Regions from separate parts of the Bacillus sp. 1A genome, predicted to be linked through region 4. Evidence: predicted binding sites of a transcription regulator. Region 4 holds the regulator's gene; each other region holds the start of a gene.
What was found. The regulator Rex, encoded in region 4, represses fermentation and respiration genes when NADH is low (regulators of the CRP and FNR family bind a similar motif). The targets are predictions, from matches to a motif close to TTGTGAAATATTTCACAA.
Positions count from the first base shown of each region.

Region 1: nirB (NADPH-nitrite reductase large subunit) is a predicted target of Rex. The motif match lies at 1,924-1,941, and genes of this name have one in related genera.
Region 2: ACUN0F_RS08510 (L-lactate dehydrogenase) is a predicted target of Rex. The motif match lies at 1,776-1,793, and genes of this name have one in related genera.
Region 3: ACUN0F_RS07865 (L-lactate dehydrogenase) is a predicted target of Rex. The motif match lies at 2,136-2,153, and genes of this name have one in related genera.

Region 1 covers NZ_JBQYLZ010000001.1:4,464,668-4,468,433, forward strand. Annotated here, with positions in the region: gene ACUN0F_RS22875 (excalibur calcium-binding domain-containing protein) at 1-840, shown strand, start outside; gene ric (iron-sulfur cluster repair di-iron protein) at 1,040-1,747, shown strand; gene nirB (NADPH-nitrite reductase large subunit) at 1,959-3,766, shown strand, end outside.
Region 2 covers NZ_JBQYLZ010000001.1:1,681,455-1,685,220, reverse strand. Annotated here, with positions in the region: gene ACUN0F_RS08515 (S8 family serine peptidase) at 1-198, shown strand, start outside; gene ACUN0F_RS08510 (L-lactate dehydrogenase) at 715-1,659, opposite strand; partial or broken gene ACUN0F_RS08505 (IS4 family transposase) at 2,124-2,288, shown strand; tRNA gene ACUN0F_RS08500 (tRNA-Glu) at 2,400-2,471, opposite strand; tRNA gene ACUN0F_RS08495 (tRNA-Ser) at 2,477-2,567, opposite strand; tRNA gene ACUN0F_RS08490 (tRNA-Asn) at 2,574-2,648, opposite strand; tRNA gene ACUN0F_RS08485 (tRNA-Ile) at 2,656-2,732, opposite strand; tRNA gene ACUN0F_RS08480 (tRNA-Gly) at 2,743-2,813, opposite strand; tRNA gene ACUN0F_RS08475 (tRNA-Lys) at 2,827-2,902, opposite strand; tRNA gene ACUN0F_RS08470 (tRNA-Thr) at 2,913-2,988, opposite strand; tRNA gene ACUN0F_RS08465 (tRNA-Phe) at 3,003-3,078, opposite strand; tRNA gene ACUN0F_RS08460 (tRNA-Asp) at 3,093-3,168, opposite strand; tRNA gene ACUN0F_RS08455 (tRNA-Met) at 3,172-3,248, opposite strand; tRNA gene ACUN0F_RS08450 (tRNA-Ser) at 3,275-3,367, opposite strand; tRNA gene ACUN0F_RS08445 (tRNA-Ile) at 3,385-3,461, opposite strand; tRNA gene ACUN0F_RS08440 (tRNA-Met) at 3,466-3,542, opposite strand; tRNA gene ACUN0F_RS08435 (tRNA-Ala) at 3,563-3,635, opposite strand; tRNA gene ACUN0F_RS08430 (tRNA-Pro) at 3,650-3,723, opposite strand; tRNA gene ACUN0F_RS08425 (tRNA-Arg) at 3,734-3,766, opposite strand, start outside.
Region 3 covers NZ_JBQYLZ010000001.1:1,578,857-1,582,622, forward strand. Annotated here, with positions in the region: gene ACUN0F_RS07845 (TetR/AcrR family transcriptional regulator) at 1-224, shown strand, start outside; gene ACUN0F_RS07850 (CPBP family intramembrane glutamic endopeptidase) at 692-1,405, shown strand; gene ACUN0F_RS07855 (hypothetical protein) at 1,552-1,737, shown strand; gene ACUN0F_RS07860 (spore coat protein) at 1,751-1,999, shown strand; gene ACUN0F_RS07865 (L-lactate dehydrogenase) at 2,245-3,195, shown strand; gene ACUN0F_RS07870 (PTS transporter subunit IIC) at 3,218-3,766, shown strand, end outside.
Region 4 covers NZ_JBQYLZ010000001.1:6,303,536-6,307,301, reverse strand. Annotated here, with positions in the region: gene ACUN0F_RS32165 (ABC-F family ATP-binding cassette domain-containing protein) at 1-1,387, opposite strand, end outside; gene ACUN0F_RS32160 (redox-sensing transcriptional repressor Rex) at 1,575-2,204, shown strand; gene ACUN0F_RS32155 (YdiK family protein) at 2,234-2,425, opposite strand; gene ACUN0F_RS32150 (CPBP family intramembrane glutamic endopeptidase) at 2,422-3,171, opposite strand; gene groES (co-chaperone GroES) at 3,573-3,766, shown strand, end outside.

The DNA.
Region 1 (3,766 bases), 1.8 Mb from region 4:
ACTGTTATTCTTTTTATGATTTCAATTCTCTTAACAGGAATGGGCACTACAAAATCTGAACACCCAGTCATCGATTTTTTTGCTACTTTAAGTTTAATTTTATTTATTTTTTTCCTTATTCTAGCAATCTTATCCGTAATTAAAAAGACAGGTGTAGCAAAAAAACAATTTATAATCACTGCTATTTTATTTGTCATTTTTGGTGCGTTATCAAGTATTTCAAACCCTTCTTCTGAAAAGACGTCAGCTACTAGTAAAAAAGTTGCATCTAACAATGCAGAACAAAAAGATAGCGACAAAAAAGATGAAGCAGCAAAGAAAGAAGCAGATGAAAAAACTCAAAAGCAAGAAGATAAGAAGCGTCAAGCGGAAGAACAAGCTCGTAAGCAAGAGGATGAAAAACGCCAAGCCGAAGAGCAAGCTCGCAAACAACAAGAAGAGCAAAAACGTCTCGCTGATGAACAAGCTCGTAAACAACAAGAAGAGCAAAAACGCCAGGCTGATGAGCAAGATCGTAAACAACAAGAGGAACAAAAACGCCAGGCTGATGAGCAAGATCGTAAACAACAAGAAGAGCAAAAACGTCTCGCTGATGAACAAGCTCGTAAGCAACAAGAAGAGCAAAAACGCATAGCTGATGAGCAAGATCGTAAACAACAAGAGGAACAGAAAAAAGCACAGCAAGCTCAAACACAACCGGCTGCAAGTAACAATAGTAATGTAACTTACGCAAATTGTGCCGCAGTTAGAAGTGCTGGGAAAGCTCCTTTATATAGAGACCAACCAGGTTATAGCTCTAAACTTGATCGTGATGGTGATGGAGTTGCATGTGAAAAATAGTATAAAAAAAGAAGCTTCTAGTAAGCTTCTTTTTTTATCAAATAGTATTGCGACTAATTACCTCCTCTCTCTTCCATTTATAACACTCCTATTATTCTCAAATCAGACACATAATAAGTGATTTCAATCACCACATTGTTTTTCAATTATCGCTATTCTTAATTTAGATATTACATTTAAACTTTATGGAGGCATTCATATGGAACATACATTTACTGAAACTTCAATTGTTGGTGAGATTGTTACACAATTTCCGAAAGCTAGTGATCTTTTTAAATCGTATAGAATAGATTTTTGTTGTGGTGGTAATAAACCACTTATTGATGCAATTCATGAAAGAAATTTATCAGCAACAGAAGTACTTACAGAGATAAATACGCTTTATCATAAAACAAAACTATTAAATGAATCTGAAATTGATTGGAAAAATGCTTCTTATCGTGAATTGATTGATTATGTAATTAATAAGCATCATCGTTATTTAAATGAAGAGTTGCCACAGCTAAGTCCATATGTGACGAAAGTATTACGCGTTCATGGAGCAAATCAGCCTCATTTAGCTCAAATTCATAAGCTATTTCATGAACTTAAAATGGAATTAGAACAGCATTTAATTAAAGAAAAAACGGAAGATTTTCCATTAATTTTAGAATTTGAACAAAATCCAACTGATGAAAACTATGCAAAGTTACGTAAAGTAGTAGATGAACTAGAAAATGAACACAATCATGCCGGAAATATTATAAAAGAACTTCGTAAAGTGACAAATGACTTTACGCCGCCAGAAGGAGCTTGCGGCACTTATCGACTTGTTTATCAACGTCTTGAAGCGCTAGAGTCTGATTTATTTGAGCATATTCATTTAGAAAATAATATTTTATTTCCACGTGCAATTACAAGAGCATAAATAAAAGCAGGACATGAGTATTTCTACTCATGTCCTGCTTTTTCATTACGTGAATAACATCCACACTTCTCCCCTTCACATTAACCCGAATTTTAATAATTTGTGAATCATTATAGAAGTGTGATAAATATCACATCTCCCCCTTTTTTGATTTTCTATAATAGAAATATAATCCTTTGTTCAACATTTCACATAAAAAGGGGAAACGAAAATGAAAAAACGTTTAGTGATGATCGGAAATGGTATGGCTGGCATACGCTGTATGGAAGAAATATTAAAACATGATAGTGATTCATATGAGATTACTATTTTTGGAGATGAACCGCATCCAAACTACAACCGTATTATGCTCTCTCATGTTTTACAAGGCAAAACAAATATGCAAGATATCATTATGAATGAATATAGTTGGTACGATGAAAACGAAATAACTTTGTATACAAACGAAAGAGTTCAAAGTATTAACCGAGAAGAAAAAATTATTACTACAGAAAAAAATCGTACTCTTACATATGACAAGCTCATTATTGCAACAGGTTCTAGTGCTTTTATTTTACCTGTTGAAGGTTCCACCCTTCCTGGTGTAACAGGCTTTCGAACAATTGAAGATACACAATTTATGATTGATACCGCTAAAGAAAAGAAAAAGGCCGTTGTCATTGGTGGTGGATTACTCGGTTTAGAAGCCGCAAGAGGTCTTATTGACTTAGGAATGGACGTACATGTTGTTCATTTAATGCCTAGCTTAATGGAGCAGCAACTAGATACGAAAGCCGCTTCTCTTCTGCGCGAAGATTTAGAAGTACAAGGCATGAAGTTTTTAATGGAAAAGAAAACTGTAAAAATTCTTGGCACAGAACATGTTGAGGGCATTCAATTTGAAGATGGTGAAGTTGTAGATTGTGATTTAATCGTAATGGCTGTCGGAATACGACCAAATACGAAAATAGCAAGAGATGCTGGTCTCATTGTCAATCGAGGCATTGTAGTCAATGACTACATGCTTACAAATGATGAATCCATTTATGCAGTTGGCGAATGTGCAGAACATGATGGTATCGCATATGGACTTGTTGCCCCTCTTTATGAACAAGGCGCAATATTAGCGAAACATATAACGAATTTACAAACTGATGGATATACGGGCAGTATCGTCGGTACGCAATTAAAAGTTGCTGGTTGTGATTTATTCTCTGCTGGCCAAATTTATGAAGATGATCAGACGAAAGCAATTTCAATATTTGATGAATGTAAACGTTCCTATAAAAAAGTATTAATTCGTGATAATAAAGTCGTCGGTATCGTTTTATATGGTGACACAGCTGATGGTACACGCCTCTTTAGCATGTTAAAGAAAGAAGAGGATATACAAGAATATACAGCCGCTTCCCTTCTTCACAAAGCTGGTGAAGAAAGTGAACTTGACGTTGCTACAATGAGTGCAGATGACACGATTTGTGGATGTAATGGTGTTACGAAAGGTACAATCGTTCATGCCATTTTAGAGCAAGAGTTAACTACTTTTGAAGAAGTAAAAGGCTGCACGAAAGCCGCAGGATCTTGTGGTAAATGTCGTCCGCTTGTGGAACAAGTTTTATCTCATACACTCGGAGATGCTTTTGATGCTTCTGCGCAGTCTGCTGGTATGTGCGGATGTACAACTTTATCACGTGATGAAGTCGTAGCCGCCATTCACGAGAAAGGCTTAAAATCTCCAAAAGAAGTACGAAATGTTCTTGGTTTTGTACATGAAGATGGCTGTTCAAAATGTCGTCCTGCTTTAAATTACTATTTACGTATGGCGATTCCAGAAGAATATGAAGATGATAAATCGTCCCGTTTCGTTAATGAAAGAATGAACGGGAACATCCAGTACGATGGTACATTCTCTGTTATTCCACGTATGTACGGAGGCGTTACAACAGCTGATGATTTAATGAAAATTGCTGAAGTTGCGAAAAAATATGACGTCCCTCTTGTGAAAATTACAGGTGCGAGTCGAATCGGCTTATATGGTGT
Region 2 (3,766 bases), 4.6 Mb from region 4:
GGTAAAAAAGGACTATCTGTGAAAGACGGCGACCTTAACAAAGATGGCATTGTCGATGAAAAAGATATTCGTTTCGTTGAAAAGAACTTCTTGAAAAAAGGTCCAGATGCATCTAAATCACAAATACCTGTTGAAAAATCAAAAAGCGGTACACTGGCAGATATTTTAAAGAAATTAGGATTAACACCTAAAAAATAATAATAAAGAGCACTCTATATAAAGTAGAGTGCTCTTTTCTATAAACGACCCTTATCCAGCAAAAGGGGTATATTGGGGATATACAAGGGAAACCGGAAAAGGAATTTATAGTGAACTACTCGCCACTTAGCAAAGCTTGAAGTGGTAGCTTCTCAGTTCCACGACGAAAGTAACCTTTCGTCTCCCTGAGCGTTACTTCGGGGCGTTCCACCCCTAGATGTCCAACGATTGGACGCTCTCTTTATACGGTTGATATTTTACGCAGGAACCGAATGGCTTGGTTTTCGCACGCTATTTTCTTCCTGCAACCTTCTATATCAAGTTATCAAAGAACTTCATATAGCTAGTTTATCAAAAGTTTTTGGCTATGCCAAACCGAAATTCATCTCCCACCTATCACTGGGCTATCGCCCTTCATGCGCCTCTGGAAAGAGAATTCTTTCGGTAAATCCTTTAAATTATATAAAAACTCAGAGGTAGGAAGCAGTTTCCCGCCTCTGAATTATTTAGCAATTATTATAGTACTGGTGCCATTGTTTCTTTTAATACTTTTACAGAATGAGCGAATTTCGCTTTTTCATCTTCATTTAGCTCAAGTTCTACGATTTCACGTACACCTTCGCGGTTAATAACAGCTGGAACACCTACGAAAGCATCTTTCTCACCGTATTGTCCTTCAAGGTATGCAGATACAGTTAATACACTGTTCTCGTTGCTTAAGATTGCTTTAGTTACACGAAGTAGTGACATACCGATTCCGTAGTAAGTTGCACCTTTACGCTCGATGATATGGTAAGCTGCATCACGTACGTTTTCGAAGATTTTGTCTAAGTCTTCTTGTTTGTACTGTTCATTGTTAGCTAAGATTGTTTCTAGTTTTTGTACACCGATAGTAGCGTGGCTCCATACTGGAAGTTCAGTGTCACCGTGTTCACCAACGATGTAAGCATGAACGTTACGTGGATCTACATCTAAGTAGTCACCTAACATGTAACGGAAACGAGCAGAGTCTAAAGTAGTACCAGAACCGATTACGCGCTCTTTTGGTAAACCAGATTCTTTCCAAGTTACGTAAGTTAAAATATCAACTGGGTTAGTTGCGATTAAGAAGATTCCATCGAATCCGCTATCCATAATACCGCGAACGATTTGTTTAAAGATTTTTGTGTTTTTCTCAACTAAATCTAAACGAGTTTCACCTGGCTTTTGTGGTAATCCAGCAGTGATAACAACTAGATCTGCATCTTTACAATCTGCATAGCTACCGCTCCAAACTTTTGTTGGTGATGGAGAGAATGGTACCGCATGGCTTAAGTCCATTGCTTCCCCTTCTGCTTTTGCTTCATTAACATCTACTAATACGAATTCTTCAGCTACACCTTGGTTGATCATTGAGTAAGCGTAACTACAACCTACAGCTCCTGTTCCTACTAATACTACACGATTGATACCTTTTTTCATGGTAATTTCCCCTCTCTATTGTTCACATATATTTTTTTATGATTGTTTAAGTAATTAATTAAAATACTAATTTAATGTTGTTTAACTTCTTTACATTCATATTGTAGCACGTATTATTGTGAATTACTTCACAAATTATGACCTATTTGTGAACTTTTTCACATAGAGTGTAAAGTTGATGGAATAGGTGTGGAATCCATTTCAATGGAGGCGTTTTCTTTAGATTGTGAAAGGGATTTTCTTACGTTTTTGTCGGTAAGTGAAATTATATCGGCGATTATTTTCATATATCAACGATTTTTAGAATATATCTACCGTAACTCAAAATATATCAACGATTCGACAAGGAATATCGACTTACCGACAAAACTCGACAATAATGACAACATAAAAAAAGCTGTCTCCAGTAGATCACCCCTATTGAGAGACAGCTTCTTCTATATATTATTTATTTTCCACAGTAGCTCCCGGATGTATTTTCATCGGTTTCTCCAAGTGTAGGAGGCTACAGCCATACAGCTGGGGTAAAAGTTCAACTTGAGTATCATTTGTTAGATAGATAGTTCCTTCATATTCATACAGGTCCAAATAAACAACATGATTGTATTTACGGCTCTCTATGTACCCCACTGCAACAGCGAATACTTCATATTTCTTCTATTGCATAAAAAAGCAGACTATCAAAAGTCCACTTTTACACAACAAAAAAGAGATAGCAGATTATGCTATCTCTTTTAGTATGACCCGTACGGGATTCGAACCCGTGTTACCGCCGTGAAAGGGCGGTGTCTTAACCACTTGACCAACGGGCCAATTCTGGCAGAGAAGAAGGGATTCGAACCCTCGCACCGCGTTCGCGATCTACTCCCTTAGCAGGGGAGCCCCTTGAGCCACTTGGGTACTTCTCTATAATATGGCTCCGCAGGTAGGACTCGAACCTACGACCGATCGGTTAACAGCCGATAGCTCTACCACTGAGCTACTGCGGAATAATTATGGTGGGCCTAAATGGACTCGAACCATCGACCTCACGCTTATCAGGCGTGCGCTCTAACCAGCTGAGCTATAGGCCCATAATTGAAAAGCGGGTGAAGAGAATCGAACTCTCGACCAGAGCTTGGAAGGCTCTTGTTTTACCACTAAACTACACCCGCATTAAATTGTAAATGGTGAGCCATGAAGGATTCGAACCTTCGACCCTCTGATTAAAAGTCAGATGCTCTACCAACTGAGCTAATGGCTCATTTTGAAAGTGGTGCCGACTAGAGGACTTGAACCCCCAACCTACTGATTACAAGTCAGTTGCTCTACCAGTTGAGCTAAGTCGGCTTGCGACTTCAAAATGGTGGCTCGGGACGGAATCGAACCGCCGACACGAGGATTTTCAGTCCTCTGCTCTACCGACTGAGCTACCGAGCCTTTATGTAAAAAAATGGCGGTCCCGACCGGGGTCGAACCGGCGATCTCCTGCGTGACAGGCAGGCATGTTAACCACTACACCACGGGACCATTTGGTTGCGGGGACAGGATTTGAACCTGCGACCTTCGGGTTATGAGCCCGACGAGCTACCGTGCTGCTCCACCCCGCGATGATAAAATATTAATTTAGAAAAAATGGAGGAGGTAGAGGGATTCGAACCCCCGCGCGACTCTCGCCGCCTGTCGGTTTTCAAGACCGATCCCTTCAGCCGAACTTGGGTATACCTCCGAGATATAAAGCTTTAGTGGTGGACCTTGTAGGACTCGAACCTACGACCGGACGGTTATGAGCCGTCTGCTCTAACCAGCTGAGCTAAAGGTCCTTTATGGTAGCGGCGGAGGGGATCGAACCCCCGACCTCACGGGTATGAACCGTACGCTCTAGCCAGCTGAGCTACACCGCCATAAAAGATATTAAAATAAGTGGAGCCTAGCGGGATCGAACCGCTGACCTCCTGCGTGCAAGGCAGGCGCTCTCCCAGCTGAGCTAAGGCCCCATGTTTTTGGAAAATCGGGAAGACAGGATTTGAACCTGCGACCCCCTGGTCCCAAACCAGGTGCTCTACCAAGCTGAGCCACTTCCCGTTAATAAAAGCGCGCCCGAGAGGAGTCGAACCCCTAACCTCTT
Region 3 (3,766 bases), 4.7 Mb from region 4:
GAAAAGCAGGTGACGGAATTGTAAAGCTTTGTCTTCATGTTTTACAGCAATACGGCTTAGAAGGAGAGAATGCACTTCATGCGACACGTGGATTCAGAAGTATTTGTCATGGATTTGCGTCGATTGAACAGCAGGGTGGATTTGGTTTGCCACTAGATTTAGATACAAGTTTACATGTATTATTGGAAACGTTTATTAAAGGATTACATGTGATGCGAAAGTGAATAGGAAGCGGGATAATTAAAAACCTTAGAAGTGATTCTAAGGTTTTTTTAGTGCATATGATTCCAAAAGAATGGTAGGCTTTTTCTCATTAAATGATATTATTTTGCAGGTTTGAAAAATGTGTATATGGCTAAGGGAAGGCAAACGAAAATAAATGCAATAGGATCTTGATATGGACTAGGCTCAGAGCCCTTCTGGATTTCTGTAAGGAAGTCATGTGTTTTCATGTTCATTGCTCCTTTAACTAATAAGTTTTATATGATGCGAGGGTTATGCTGGATAGAATTTTTTTGACAATTCATATAATAATTATTGTATAGCAATCTAATTCCTAAAACTATAGAATATAAAATTTTCATAATATGTAAAATTGCATATTATTCTTTTTGAAAATTTTGTTATATTATCTTTATATTTACATTAAAGGATTTTCATTAGGAAAAATGAAAACAAATGGAGGAATAGTATGAGTAAAGCAGTTTTAGAAGCGTATAGTGTGGAAAGAAAAATCGAGAATATAACATATAAAAATCTATTTGTAATGATAGCAATGATTATAGGGATTTCACTCCTAGGAGGATTATTCCTTGGTTTAGCCTTTGAGATTTATGGAGAAGAAGCATTAAGTACTAAATTAGAAGGATATTATTTGCTCTTATTCGATGCAGCTGTTGTTGCCATCGTTTTATTAGCTTATAAACCAGTTCTTCATTTTATTAAATATATTTGGGATTTATCCGTTTTGAAGAATGGGAAGACATATTTATATCTATTAATTGGTTTTATTGTCATTGCGTTATCACAATATTTAATGTTACATGTGTTTAGTTTTGAAAGTGCAGCAGAACAAAAGAAACAATTAGGGAGTTTAGGGATTCAAAATAGCATACAAAGTATTATATATGTGTTAAGTGTTGCTATCATTACACCGGTTAAAGAAGAAATTCTATTTCGAGGTATTTTATATCGATTTTTAGAAAAGAAATATAATTTTTTAGTTGGTATCATTATTTCTTCCTTCATTTTTGGAATTCTTCATGGAGGTCTTCTAATTACGGCAACGATGATGGGAATGGTGTTTGCAATGTTATACAAAAAGACGCAATCTATTATACCTAGTATTATTTTACACATTGTATGGAACTTACTTGTGAGTATAAGTATGATTATATCTCTATAAAAATAAATACATAACCCGTATAAAAGATGAATGGCTTAGCTATTCATCTTTTATTTTGTATGCACGTGAAAAAGTTAATTTATGTATACAATCAAAAAATAGCTAAATACTAACAGTGAACGAATAAAGAAAGGTAGGGGTATTCTATGCAAAACTTAACAGAGCTTGAAGTAGAAAACTTACGCCATTTAATTGGTGGACATGCAACAATTATTAACAAGTTGGAGCAGTATGCACAGACGTGTACAGATCCACAACTGAAACAAATGTTACAAAAGGATGCGCAAGATGCACGAAATACGAAACAGCAATTAATGACTTTCCTAGGATAGGAGGAAGCGGAAAATGAATGAAAAAGATATGGTAAATGATTATTTAGCAGGATTAAATGCAAGTTTAACAAGTTATGCAAATTATATTGCTCAGTCTGATAATGAACAGTTACATCAAACGTTAATCCAAATTCGTAATCAAGATGAGATGCGTCAACGTAATATGTATGAGTACGCAAAGCAAAAGAGTTATTATAAGCCAGCTGCACCTGCTAACCCAATGATTGTACAGCAATTAAAAGGTCAATTAAGTGCGGAATAATGGGATGAAAAAACGAGCGAATGAAGTCGCTCGTTTTTTTATTTTTGGCATGTCAATAAATATATAATAAATATTTTTTCAGTTGTAACAAATATGACGAAAATGGAATGTAACAATTCACAAAAAGGACAAAAGTTTGCTCAATATTTCACAAAGTATCCATGGTTTCTATCGTGGGAATCTATATAATTAGGGGTGTAAAGAACAAAAGAGATAGATTATATGATCAATTAGGAGAGATTGCCATGAAACGAAATACAAGAAAAATTGCAATTATCGGTACTGGATTAGTTGGATCAAGTTGTGCATATTCCATTGTAAATCAAGGCATTTGCGAAGAACTATTATTAATTGATATAAATCATGAACGTGCAGTTGGGGAAGCAATGGATTTATCACACTGCATTAACTTTACAAATACAAGAACAAAAGTATATGCAGGAAGCTATGAAGACTGCAAAGATATGGACATCGTTATTATTACAGCAGGACCAGCACCAAAACCTGGACAAAGTCGCTTAGACACTTTAGGAGCGAGTGCAAAGATTATGGAAAGCGTTGTTGGTGGCGTAATGGAAAGTGGATTTGATGGTATTTTCTTAATCGCATCGAACCCAGTTGATATTATTACATATGAAGTGTGGAAATTATCTGGATTACCTAGAAATCGCGTAATCGGTACAGGTACATCATTAGATTCTTCTCGCTTAAGAACAATTTTATCTGAAATGTTACATGTAGATCCTCGTAGTATTCATGGGTATTCATTAGGAGAACATGGTGATTCTCAAATGGTTGCTTGGTCACATGTATCTGTTGGAGGAAAACCAATTCTACAAATTTTAGAAGAGAAAAAAGACCAATTTGGTGAAATAGATTTAGATGAAATTGTTGAGAAGACTGCAAAAGCTGGATGGGAAATTTATAAACGAAAAGGTACTACTTATTACGGAATCGGAAACTCTTTAGCGTATATTGCGAGTTCAATCTTTAACGATGATCACCGTGTAATTGCTGTATCAGCCATTTTAGATGGTGAGTACGGTGAATATGATATTTGTACAGGAGTACCAGCTATTATTACTAGAGACGGTATAAGAGAAATTGTAGAGCTAAATTTAACAGAGGATGAAGAATCTCGATTCGCAAAATCAAACGATATTTTACGTGATTATATGAAAACAATTGGTTACTAACTTATAGGAGAAGGTGAAACAAATGAAGGAATATATAATGTCTCGTGTATTTAAAGCATCAGCTGGAATTGCACAAGGTATTTTCGTATCCCTCGGAATTGGTTTACTAATCGAAAATATAGGAAGAATTGTTGATATTCCGTTGCTTATTACAATCGGAGTTGTTGCAAAATCACTTATGGCACCAGCCATTGGTGCCGGAATTGCCTTTATGCTCGGTGCAAATGGTCTTGTAATCTTCTCGGCTATGGTAGCTGGAGCGATTGGTGCTGGATCCATTTCAATTACTGAAGCAGGTCTAATTATTAAAACAGGTGAGCCAATCGGTGCATTATTAACAGCGACTTTAGCTGTATATATTGGTAAACGTTTAAGTGGAAAAACTGCGTTAGATATGATGCTCGTTCCATTTGCGGCAATATTAGGTTCTGGTTTAGTTGGTATTTGGTTATCTCATAATATTACTCCTGTGTTAAATACAATTGGAGCATTCATTAAAGATAGCTCAGCTGGTAGCCCGTTTATCGCTTCTATCGTCATTGCAGTCGTTTGGGGACTATTACTTATCTCT
Region 4 (3,766 bases):
TCATAAGTTTTGCAAGAGCTAATCGAGCTTTTTGTCCACCACTAAGAGAAGATACTGGTTTTAGTACATCATCCCCTGTGAATAAGAAGTTACCTAATATCGTGCGAATTTCTTTTTCGGGCTGCAATGGATATTCATCCCATAACTCATTTAAAACTCGCTTAGAAGATGTTAAGTTTGCTTGTTCTTGATCATAATAACCAACAGATACATTGGATCCGAAAGAAACATCACCATTTAATAGTGGTAACTTATTCACAAGTGATTTTAATAATGTGGATTTCCCAATTCCGTTTGGACCAACTAAAGCAACGCTATCCCCGCGAGTTAAGCGCATAGTTACATGTTCAATAATCGGATCATCATCATAGCCGATAGTTGCATCCTTTACTTGTAAAACATCATTTCCACTTTGTTTTTCGATATCGAAGTGGAAGGATGCTGACTTAGAATCACCTAATGGTCTAGTCAATAATTCCATTCTATCTAATTGTTTACGACGGCTTTGAGCACGTTTTGTCGTAGATGCGCGCGCTATATTTTTTTGAACGAAATCCTCAAGCTTAGCGATTTCATCTTGTTGTTTTTCATAACGTTTCATGTCTTGCTCGTATAATGCTGATTTTAAGTCTAAATATTTACTGTAGTTACCAACAAATCGTCTGCTTTCTTTATTCGAAATTTCATATACTTGTGTAACGAGTTTATCCAAGAAATAACGGTCATGGGAAACGATTAGTATTGCGCCAGGATAGCCTTGTAAATATTGTTCAAGCCATGTTAATGTTTCGATGTCTAAATGGTTTGTAGGCTCGTCCAAAATAAGTAGGTCTGGTTTCGTTAATAATAATTTACCGAGAGCTAATCTTGTTTTTTGTCCACCACTTAATGTAGAAATCGTCGTCTGGTGCGTTTCAACTGGGAAGCCAAGACCACTTAAAATGGAGCGAATATCTGCTTCATATTGATATCCACCTTGATCTTTATAATCTAATTGCAATTGGTCATAATCAGCTAATAATCTTTCATATGTAGCCTCGTTTGAAAAGTTTTCTTCTTTTCCCATCTCTTGCTCTAGCCTTCGAAGTTTTGTCTCCATTTGCTGCAAGTGTGTAAAGACGGTTAACATTTCATCCCAAATTGTTAAAGATGTTTCTAACCCGGTATTTTGAGCTAAATATCCGATTGAGACATCTTTTGGTTTTATAATTTCGCCACCATCATGAGATAGCTCACCAGCTATTATTTTTAATAATGTAGATTTTCCGGCCCCATTTCGTCCGACTAATGCGATACGATCTTTCGTTTGAACTTCCAATTTTATGTTTGCAAGAATCGTTTCTGCACCGTATAATTTCGTAAGCGCGTTTACTTGTAATAAAATCAATGTTTTCACCTCAAATAATTTCTTAACTTTGCCATGTTTATATTTCTCAATCATACTAAAAATAGTGTATAGTTTAAAATAAAGAGAGAATACTTCTTCTCTTTATTATACAGGGAAATTCATGAGTGCTAAACTTCTGTATTTGATTCAAGTATATGAATAAAGATAGGAAGAGAGGAGAGGTTATATGGAGCAGCAAAAAATTCCACAGGCCACTGCCAAACGATTGCCTCTATACTATCGATTTATCCAAAACTTATCTCTTTCTGGTAAGCAACGTGTTTCATCAGCCGAATTGAGTGAAGCGGTAAAAGTTGATTCCGCAACGATTCGAAGAGATTTTTCATATTTTGGAGCGTTAGGGAAAAAAGGTTATGGATATAACGTAAATTATTTATTATCATTTTTCCGTGAAACACTCGACCAAGATGATATAACACGTGTAGCACTTATTGGAGTAGGTAATTTAGGGACCGCTTTCTTACATTATAATTTCACGAAAAACAATAATACAAAAATTGAAATGGCGTTTGATGTTAGTGAAGAGAAAGTCGGGACAGAAATCGGGGGCATTCCTGTATATCATTTAGATGAATTAGAAGAACGTTTATCAACTGATATACAAGTGGCAATATTAACAGTACCCGCTACAGTAGCACAATCTGTAGCAGATAGATTGGCAGAAACGAACGTGCATGGTATTTTAAATTTCACACCAGCGCGCTTAAATGTGTCAGATAATATAAGAATTCACCATATTGATTTAGCGGTAGAGTTACAAACACTTGTTTACTTTTTAAAGAATTATCCACAATAAAACGCAGAGGAAGCGACCTCTGCGTTTTATTATTGTTTTTTCTTTGTGAATTTAACTAAGATAAGGCGAAGTGCCAAATTAAAATCAATTGTTGCCATAACTGCAAATAGTATTGTCCACATATTCCAGATTGTATCTGTTACGTTCGTAATGGCGAAGCGTGTAAAGATACATCCTAGAAGGAAGTACAATGCAGCCATGAACAATGGTGAGTTCCTCATACTAAAAATCCTCCGATAAAGCCTTGCATTTTTTCAGCTTCTTTAATCATTTCTTGAATTTGTTCATTGCTCATTAAAACTTGAGCAACTGCAACTAATGTATTCATTGCAACATGAGCTGCGATAGGGACGATAATACGCTTCGTTTTTACATATAAAAAGGCGAATACGAGTCCCATAGAAGTGTATACCAATAAGTGAGTGAAATCAAAATGAATTGCTGCGAATACAAGAGAACTAATGATAGCAGCAATAAAGAAGTTAAACTTCTTATAAAGTGTACCAAATAAAATTTTTCTAAATACGATTTCTTCCAAAATAGGTCCTATTATAGAGATAACGATAAGGAACCAAGGTGTCGTTCTTGCGATATCCATAAGTCTTGCTGTATTTTCTGATCCAGGTTTAATTCCTAATACACGCATTTCTATCATACCGGCAATACTTTGTGAGAAAAATGCTAGGAAGAACCCGATAAAAATCCAACCAATCGTAGCTGGAACAGTAGAGCGCATTGTATCTAAACGTCTGTCACGAATATCTGTTCTAAGTAACCAAAGTACGATACATAATGCAATAAAGAAGCTAATGATTGCCCAGTGGCCAGTTATGAGTTGAAATTTCTCTTCTCTAGTAAATCCCCTGTTATCATAAAGTCCAGTTTTCAGAAGAAGTGGTAATCCAGCAATGGATGATAACTGCATTAAAATGTATGTAACGATAACCCACCAATATTGTTTTTTCAAATGGTTTAACCATCCTTTCTAACTCTAGTGTATGAGATAAGGTAGGATAACATGTAAATATGCTACCTACGATATAAACCTCGCTTAAATTATGTTTTTTTCGTAAATCCTTATTTGAAATTATAATAGAAGACAGGAGAAAGTTGTGTGTATAGCGAAAACAATTTAGGGTGTCCTTTCATATTGTAACATACGATTAGTGGAAACAACGATTCATATAGTAAAGGTAGAAGAAGAGGGACTCTATATAGAAAAGTGTATAGCTTAATTTGCGAAAAAATTATGATTTTTTTACTTGCAAAAGAAATTGAGATTATTTATTATTATAAGTGTGTTAGCACTCGAGTGACTTGAGTGCTAATAAATAAAATTTACATAACAAAATGAGGAGGTTATTGTTCATGCTAAAGCCATTAGGTGATCGCGTTGTAATTGAGCTTGTTCAAGCAGAAGAAAAAACAGCAAGTGGTATTGTATTACCAGACACTGCAAAAGAAAAACCACAAGAGGGTAAAGTTATTGCAGTAGGTACTGGTCGAGTGCTTGAAAATGGTGAGCGTGTTGCTTTAGAGGTAGCAGCAGGTGATCTTATCAT